2 regions of the Peribacillus sp. 05N428 genome follow, and region 2 is predicted to be linked to the other one. Evidence: riboswitches for the same ligand, from Rfam matches in the RefSeq annotation. Region 2 holds a riboswitch; the other holds the start of a gene.

Region 1 (4,197 bases), on a different contig from region 2:
GAAGGTACGAATGAAATCAATAGATTGCTTGTTCCGGGAACATTCCTGAAGAAAGCACTTAAAGGGGAATTGCCGCTACTTCAAAAAGCTCAAGGCCTGCAAGAGGAATTAATGATGATGATGCCGGAAGAACCTGGCGATGAGCCACTGGCACAAGAAAAAATGCTTGTTAGGAACGCGAAGAAAATCGGTATTTTGGCAGCTGGGCTTGCGGCACAGAAATACGGCAAAAATCTTGATCAAGAACAAGAAATCCTCTCCAACATTGCTGATATCACATCTCTTGCCTATGCAGCTGAATCCGTGGTATTGCGTACGGAAAAAGCAATTGCAGCTACAGGTCTGGAGAAGAACAAACAAAAAGTGCTTTACACGGAAATCTTCGTTCAGGAAGCTTTCAATGAAATAGAACAGCATGCAAAGGAAACGTTAATTGCGGTGGAAACAGGCGATACTCTTCGCATCATGCTTTCGTCGCTCCGTAAGCTGACAAGACACACTCCGATCAATGTCATTGCGAAAAAACGCGAAGCATCCGTCAAAGTAATCGAAACGGAAAAATATGCTCTTTAAGCAATAAGTCAGAATCCGTAAAGGGAATGCCCGAAAAGGCATTCCCTTTATTTCCTTTGATGAAATCGCATTGGAAATTCAAAAGACATTTCGTTGTATTGCGTGGTAAAAACGGGTATTCTATTGATAGGTGGTGAAATGATGGGCTTAACATTATATTGGTACCCAAAATGCGGTACATGCCGTAATGCGAAGAAGTGGCTGGATAATCATGAACTGCAATATGAAGCGATCCATATAGCGGATAATCCCCCTTCGCGAACTGAAATAGAACAACTATATAAAAACAGCAATTTGGAGTTGAAGAAGTTTTTCAATACTAGCGGTCAAAAATATCGGGAGCTAGGCTTAAAGGATAAGCTGAAAGAAGCTTCTGAAGCAGAGATGCTTGATATATTGTCCACAGATGGCATGCTTCTGAAAAGGCCGATCGTTACGGATGGCACCAAAGTGACGGTAGGTTTCAAAGAAGAGCAATTCGAACAGGTTTGGAACTGAAATTTCACGAAATATTTGGTTAATTCCTTACTTAAACAAACAATCTACCTTATAATGGAATAGATAAAATAAGATGTACATATGGAGGGTTAATTATGACAACAACACCAAAAGAACTTCGTTACACTAAAGAACATGAATGGGTCAAAACGGAAGATGGAACAGTGCGCATTGGAATTACGGCATTCGCACAGTCCGAGCTTGGGGACATCGTATTCGTTGAGCTTCCGGAAATCGGCGATGAATTGAAAGCGAACGAACCATTTGGAAGTGTTGAATCCGTTAAGACCGTTTCTGAGCTTTATGCACCTATCAGTGGCAAGGTTGTTGAAGTAAACGAAGATTTAAGTGACAACCCTGAATATGTAAATGAGTCTCCTTATGAAAAGGCATGGATGGTCGTGCTTGAACCATCTAATGTCAGTGATATTGAAAACTTGATGAGCGCTGAAGAGTATGAGAGTTTAATCAACGGTTAAAAAGAAAGGAGAGGGGGGACTGAAAAGGCCTGCTCTCTTTTTCATTTGTACAGTGGGTGAGTTGCGCACATAATTCGTGAGATGGAGTGATGACATGGAGTGGGGCGAATTCGATAAAGTGATCATTGTAGAAGGCAGTTCCGATAGAAGAAAAGTTGCCTCCGTTTTAAATGAAGATGTGGAAATAATATGTACGAATGGGACCATATCATTAACTAAGCTGGATGAATTAGTGGATGAATTGATGGACCGTGATGTTTATCTCCTTTTTGACGCAGATGAATCAGGAGAAAAGCTGCGGAAGCAGTTCCGAAGGGAAATGCCGGAAGCGAACCACCTGTATATTAATAAAATGTACAAAGAAGTGGAGAGCTCACCCGAACATCATATCGCAACTGTGCTCCTATCTGCCAATATGAATGTGAAAATGAAATTTCTAAGTCAAAGGGTGAACGACTAATTGATGCAAGAATGGAAAGAAGAAGAGTGTAAGCTTGCTGTTGAAAATGGGGAAACCTTTTGCTTATATTTATATACACCTTTATGCGGCACCTGTCAGGTGGCCTCCAAGATGTTGACGATATCCTTGGAGCTTTTTCCGGAATTGAAGGCAGGCAAAATGAATATGAACTATGTCCAAGCAATTGCCGAATCATATGAAATCGAAAGTGTTCCTTGCTTATTGCTTTTCAAAGAAGGGCAGCTGCACAAAAAAATATATGCCTTTCAATCCGTTCCTTATTTGTACGGATTGCTTAAGGAAATCAGCTAGGAAACCAATCAGAACCGCGGTTGGTTTTCTTTGTTGCTGACATTTGAATGAGAGAAGAGAAAAACAAAGAATATTCTAACAATTCATTGACTGATTTAATCTAAAATGCTATATTTTGAATTAAGTAATGGCAGAATTTAATAGTTCTTATCAAGAGTGGCGGAGGGACTGGCCCGACGAAGCCCGGCAACCGGTATAAATTTTTATATACGGTGCTAATTCCAGCAGAGTGTTGGCTCTGGTAGATGAGGTGTGTTCTTGAAACCTCTTCTTATTGAAGTGGTTTTTTTGTTTATAAAAAGCCAGATTTCATATAAATCCAACTAAATCCATAGAAAAAGGTGAAATTATATGTCAGAGAAAAAGTTGCGTTTCGAAACATTAAGTGTTCATGGCGGTCTCCAAGCTGATGAAACAGGTGCCCGTGCCGTTCCTATCTACCAAAGCAATGCATACTTGTTCAAGGACACCGACCATGCAGCGAATTTATTTGGCCTAAAGGAGAATGGCTATATATATACACGGCTTCATAATCCCACGGTCAGTGTTTTTGAGGAAAGGATGGCTTTATTGGAAGGCGGTATCGGCGGATTGGCAACGGCAAGCGGAATGGCCGCCATCTCACTTTCAATCCTGAATATCGCCGCTGCAGGGGATGAGATTGTTTCTGCCTCTACATTATATGGCGGTACGTATAACCTTTTTGAAAACACTCTTCCTAAATATGGGATCAAAGTGAAGTTCGTTTCTCCCGATGACCCTGAAAACTTCAAAAGGGCGATTACGCCAAGAACTAAAGCCATTTTTGCTGAAACGATCGGAAATCCAAGTTTGAGGGTGCTCGATATTGAAGCGGTAGCGGAAATTGCCCACGAAGCCGGCATACCTTTAATCATTGATAATACCTTCGCGACACCGTATCTTTGCAAACCAATTGATTTTGGAGCGGATATTGTCATCCATTCCGCTACAAAATGGCTTCTTGGAAATGGAACGACGCTAGGCGGTGTCATCGTGGATGGAGGGAAATTTGATTGGAACTCGCCGAACTACCCTGGCTTCACGGAGCCTGACCCAAGTTACGACGGTCTGGTATACGCCGAGGCAGTTGGACCTGCTGCATTCATAACGAAAGCCCGAGTCCAGTTACTCCGTGATTTGGGCCCAGCACTAAGTGCCCAAAGTGCATTCCAGTTTACGCTTGGACTTGAAACGCTGCATGTAAGGATGAAAGAGCATCTATCCAACACCAAGTCTGTCATAAACTATTTAAAAAACCATCCTGCCGTTACCTGGGTTTCACATCCTGGTGATGAGGATCATCCCGATAAAGCCCTTGCGGATAAGTATTTGCCAAAGGGAGCTGGATCTGTCGTGACATTTGGGATTCAAGGTAATCGCGAAGCTGGGGCAAAACTTATCAATTCGGTGGAATTATGGTCCCATGTGGCTAATGTGGGGGATGCGAAGAGCTTGATCATCCACCCAGCCAGTACGACCCATCAACAATTGAATGAGGCGGGTCTTGCGAAAGCGGGCGTAAGTGCCGATCAAGTCCGATTATCGATTGGGATTGAAAATGTAGACGACTTAATAGAAGATTTGGAGCAGGCAATTGAAAAGGCGACGAATATCGTCTCCTTGACTTCCAAATCGGTTTAAGTAAAGTTCCTGTTCATTCTTGTACTAGAAATAATATACATTGCGCTCCTTTTTTATCTATGATAAAATTTCTCCATACTAAAGAACTTAATGATGTACAAATATTCTATATATTAGCTCTTATCAAGAGAGGTGGAGGGATGTGCCCGATGAAACCCGGCAACCGACAAGGAGATTTCCTTGGAAAGGTGCCAATTCACACAAAGTTTAATC
Region 2 (4,197 bases):
AGGAGATCCACAGCAGAACTATCTTCATAAAAAAATTATGAATAGATCTGTTGTGAATCTCCTAGTCTCCGTCACATATATTAACTTGTACTGTAAAATATACTAGGTTATGAAAACGCTGTCAATAATTTGTGAGAAATTAATCTATTTTTTCTGTAATTTTTTTCAATTTTTCCCAATTAGACGATATCCCATAATTCAGTTTTTGAAGTGGTGATTGACGAGGCGCCGGCATCAAGTGCATTCAGGACTTCATCCGAGGTACGTATGAGGCCGCCTGCAAAAATCGGTGTCTGCAATCTTTCCTTCACTTCTTTTATCATCCATGGCATGGCGCCCGGCAATACTTCGATATAATCCGGCTTTGTTTTCTGCACCAGCTTATAACTTTTCTCAAGCGCGTGTGAGTCTATTAAAAAGATTCGCTGGATGGCAATGACCCCCTTTTGCTTCGCCTTCAATATAACGCTTGATTTAGTCGAAATCAGCCCATAGGGGTTATATTCCTGACAAATGAATTCCGTCGCGTACTCATCACTTCTTATGCCATGGATCAAATCGACATGATAAATCATTTTCTTATTATGCTGCTTTGCCATCATACTTACATTTTTCAATTGTGAGATATGCAAATCAAGAAACACACCTATTTCATAGGAACTTTCTAGAAATCTTTCGAAATCCTTCATGCTTGCTGAAGCAGGCAAAATCTTCTGATCCATCATTATCCTCCTCATTCCCAGAAAAACTCAAAACTTCAAGTCATTTAGTATATTTTAAAGAGCTTGATTTATCAAACACATTTTTTTCATGAACCATGTCATCTTAACACTATCATACCTGGCAAACCCTTTATAGGTTACGGCTAAGGATATATGTAAAATATCCCCTTAAATCATATAGAAAGATTCATTTTCAATGCACCTTCGGCGAGTTCATACGATTTAATTGTGCCAATCGGAATTTTCCTCACGATGCTCCAAGCATTAACATTCATTTTGATTGCTCTTTTTTCATATTCAAAAAATGGCGGTCTGTTAAATATCCTTTGGTTGATGAAATTCCTGTCAACGGGTTCCATTTCCACTAATTCAAATGAAATCGTTCTTTTTTCCACATGAACCGGTTTTAATGTAATCCGGAAAGCCACGTTTTTCTTAAACATCATTTTTTTCACTTCCATCATTCCGGAAAGCACAATATGCCTTGGCGTAATCTCGACTTTAATATCCTGACCAGATGATTTCATTCTTATGATTCTCTCTATCATGGCTTCAGTTACCGTAATCGGTATGCCATTTTTGAATGGACTCATCCTTGCATCCCCTCCCCACTCAAAGCATATGCCGGATTCCCTGATGCCGTTAACATTTCAGCCCAGATTAATAAACGGTATATTCGAAATATTCCAGCTCCACCCCTTGACCTTCATAAAAACTACCTGTATAGTCATAGTTAATTTAATAGACAACTCTTATCCAGAGAGGTGGAGGGACTGGCCCTTTGATGCCTCAGCAACAGACTGATCTTGTACTGTGCTAATTCCAGAAGTGTAAAAACTTGAAGATAAGAAGAGTATATAGCTTTGTTGCCAACACCTCTTCTTATTTTTAAGGAGAGGTTTTTTATTTTTAAAAGGAAAGAAGGAATCAACATGTCAATCACATTAACGAAAGCACCATTCAGGGCGGACCACGTCGGAAGTTTATTAAGACCGGAACGTTTACATATTGCCAGAAAGGACTTTAAGGAAGGTACCATTTCAGCTGAGCGGCTTCGTGAAATTGAAACTGAAGAAATCAAACGGATCGTCGATAAACAAATTGAAGTTGGTTTAGAGGCCGTTACGGACGGTGAGTTCAGACGAACATGGTGGCACTTTGACTTCCTCGAACATTTAAATGGCATCGAGGGATATGTAACTGAAAAAGGCCTCACATTCGATGGTGTGGAAACAGAGAGATATAATGTTCGCAATACCGGGAAGGTTTCATTCAACCCTGAACATCCCTTCATTCGTGATTTCATTGAATTGAACAAAATAGTGAACGGACGTGCCGTTGCCAAGCAAACCATCCCCAGTCCGAATCAATTATTTGCTGCAGGCATTCATAATGAAGACGTCTACCCTGATATCGAAGACTATGCAAATGATATCATCAAAGCCTATCAGCATGCTTTGAAAGCCTTTTATGAAGCAGGTGTGCGTTATCTTCAATTGGATGATGTATATATTGCCAGACTTTCAGCTCCGGATTTCCAGTTCAAGGATGGAAAATATACGAGGGAACAATTAATTGATCTTGCACTTCGGGTCATTAATGGCGCATTGGAAGGCAAACCAGAAGACCTTATCGTCACTACCCACCTATGTCGCGGAAACTACCAGTCGACATGGGCGTTTGAAGGAAGCTATGCCCGTATCGCCCCAACTTTATTGGCAAAAGAAAAAGTGGATGGATTCTTCTTGGAATATGATGATCAACGCTCAGGGGATTTCAAACCATTGGAATACATTCCAAATGGCGGTGCACGGGTCGTACTGGGTGTCGTCACTTCAAAAAATGGGGAAATCGAGGACAAGGAAGCTGTTAAGGCACGCATTAAAGAAGCATCGCACTTCGTTCCGCTCGAACAATTATGCTTAAGCCCTCAATGCGGCTTCGCCTCCACACATCACGGCAACAAGCTAACCGAAGCACAGCAATGGGAAAAACTGAAATTCGTCGTTGATGTAGCAAAAGAAGTATGGGAATGATTCATCCTTAAATGTAAAGTAAAAGCTAGGCATTAGGAAGGCCTAGCTTTTCTTCAAAACAACTCAATAAAATGTTTTGCCGTTTTGGAAAGATAACGATCTTGTCTAAAAACCAAGGCTATATTCGATTGAATTGAAGAATCGATAATATCCAGCACTTTCACTCCTTTTATAATATGGGGTGAAACAGCTGATTTTGGAACAATACTCGCCCCAACTCCAGCTGCAACCAGAGAGAGCAGAACATTTACATCATGGCATTCGCATAAAATATTTAGCTGTATTTCCCGCTTTTTAAATTCCTCGATAATTTCCTCGTAAATACCTGGTCCTTTTTCCCTATGCACTAAAAGCAATGGGATGTTTTCAATATCCTTTAAATGAACCCTATCCTTCGAAGTGAAGCTGTCCCAATCCTCAGGTACAACAAAAACATTGGGCACTTGTCCTAAGTTCAAACTGGAAAGACCCTTCATCTCGACAGGTAAATGAACAATGGCAAGTTCGATATCCTGATTCTCCAAATAATTACTTATTTCATATGGATCTCCTGCGAATATTTTAAAGGAAACTGAAGGATATTTTTTCTTGAAACTATTAATTTTATCAGGTAAATAAGACATATACGCAAGTACGGAACCTACTGAAAGTGTACCTTTAATTCCCTCACCCGTTTCCTTCACTTCGAGCAAGGAGTCCTCGAAATATTGCAGCATATCCTTAGCCTTCTCGTAAAGTACCCTCCCAGCTTCGGTCAACTCCATACTTTTACCGTTCCTTTTTCGCTCAAGTAAAGTAGTCCCTAATTCTTCTTCCATAAGGCGGAGCTGCTGGCTTAATGGCGGCTGTGACATATTCAACTTTTTGGCTGCACGGGAAACCTGGCCTTCTTCTGCAAGAATGAGAAAATATCGTAATTGTCTAATATCCATATTGGCACCTCTGATATATATGTATATCGTATATAAACTTAATTATATAGATATTTTAAATATGATACAAACAGCAGTAAAATATATTTGTTTACAACATAAAGGGGTGTTCAAAATGGAGAAATTCAAGGATCTAAACAAAAGCTTCATCAATGGGGAATGGATGGAAGGCTTAAGTCAACGCAGATATAATATTTTAAACCCATACAATAATGCCGTGATTTCAAATGTGAGCTTGGCTACATCAAAACAGCTCGAAGAATCATTTGAAATAGCAAAGAATGCTCAAAAAGGTTGGGCAAAAACATCAGCCGAAAAACGTCGTCAGGTCCTGCTTAAAGTTGGTGAATTCCTGCAGGAAAACCGGAATGAAATCGTTGAAATGATTTCCCGTGAAACAGGCGGATCGCTTATTAAAGCAAACGTTGAATTTCAGCTTACTATGGAAATAGTCGAAGAATCTACTAACATGGTGGATGAAATATATCAAATGCATGAGGTTCCGTC

Evidence for each region. A riboswitch is a leader RNA that binds a small molecule or an ion and turns the genes downstream of it on or off. The one in region 2 is predicted to bind S-adenosylmethionine.
Region 1: it holds a riboswitch for S-adenosylmethionine, as region 2 does, so the genes downstream of both, AC1DIV_RS09350 (O-acetylhomoserine aminocarboxypropyltransferase/cysteine synthase family protein) here and AC1DIV_RS24550 (5-methyltetrahydropteroyltriglutamate--homocysteine S-methyltransferase) in region 2, are expected to answer to the same signal.

Annotation. Positions count from the first base shown of each region.
Region 1 is NZ_JBFTMS010000007.1:93,624-97,820, forward strand. It holds gene AC1DIV_RS09325 (acyl-CoA dehydrogenase family protein) at 1-573, shown strand, start outside; gene AC1DIV_RS09330 (arsenate reductase family protein) at 715-1,071, shown strand; gene gcvH (glycine cleavage system protein GcvH) at 1,167-1,550, shown strand; gene AC1DIV_RS09340 (toprim domain-containing protein) at 1,645-2,010, shown strand; gene AC1DIV_RS09345 (thioredoxin family protein) at 2,014-2,322, shown strand; SAM riboswitch class I at 2,467-2,574, shown strand; gene AC1DIV_RS09350 (O-acetylhomoserine aminocarboxypropyltransferase/cysteine synthase family protein) at 2,674-3,984, shown strand; SAM riboswitch class I at 4,102-4,197, shown strand, end outside.
Region 2 is NZ_JBFTMS010000041.1:18,810-23,006, reverse strand. It holds gene AC1DIV_RS24560 (glycerol-3-phosphate responsive antiterminator) at 180-722, opposite strand; gene AC1DIV_RS24555 (hypothetical protein) at 896-1,315, opposite strand; SAM riboswitch class I at 1,472-1,573, shown strand; gene AC1DIV_RS24550 (5-methyltetrahydropteroyltriglutamate--homocysteine S-methyltransferase) at 1,655-2,758, shown strand; gene AC1DIV_RS24545 (LysR family transcriptional regulator) at 2,812-3,690, opposite strand; gene AC1DIV_RS24540 (aldehyde dehydrogenase family protein) at 3,806-4,197, shown strand, end outside.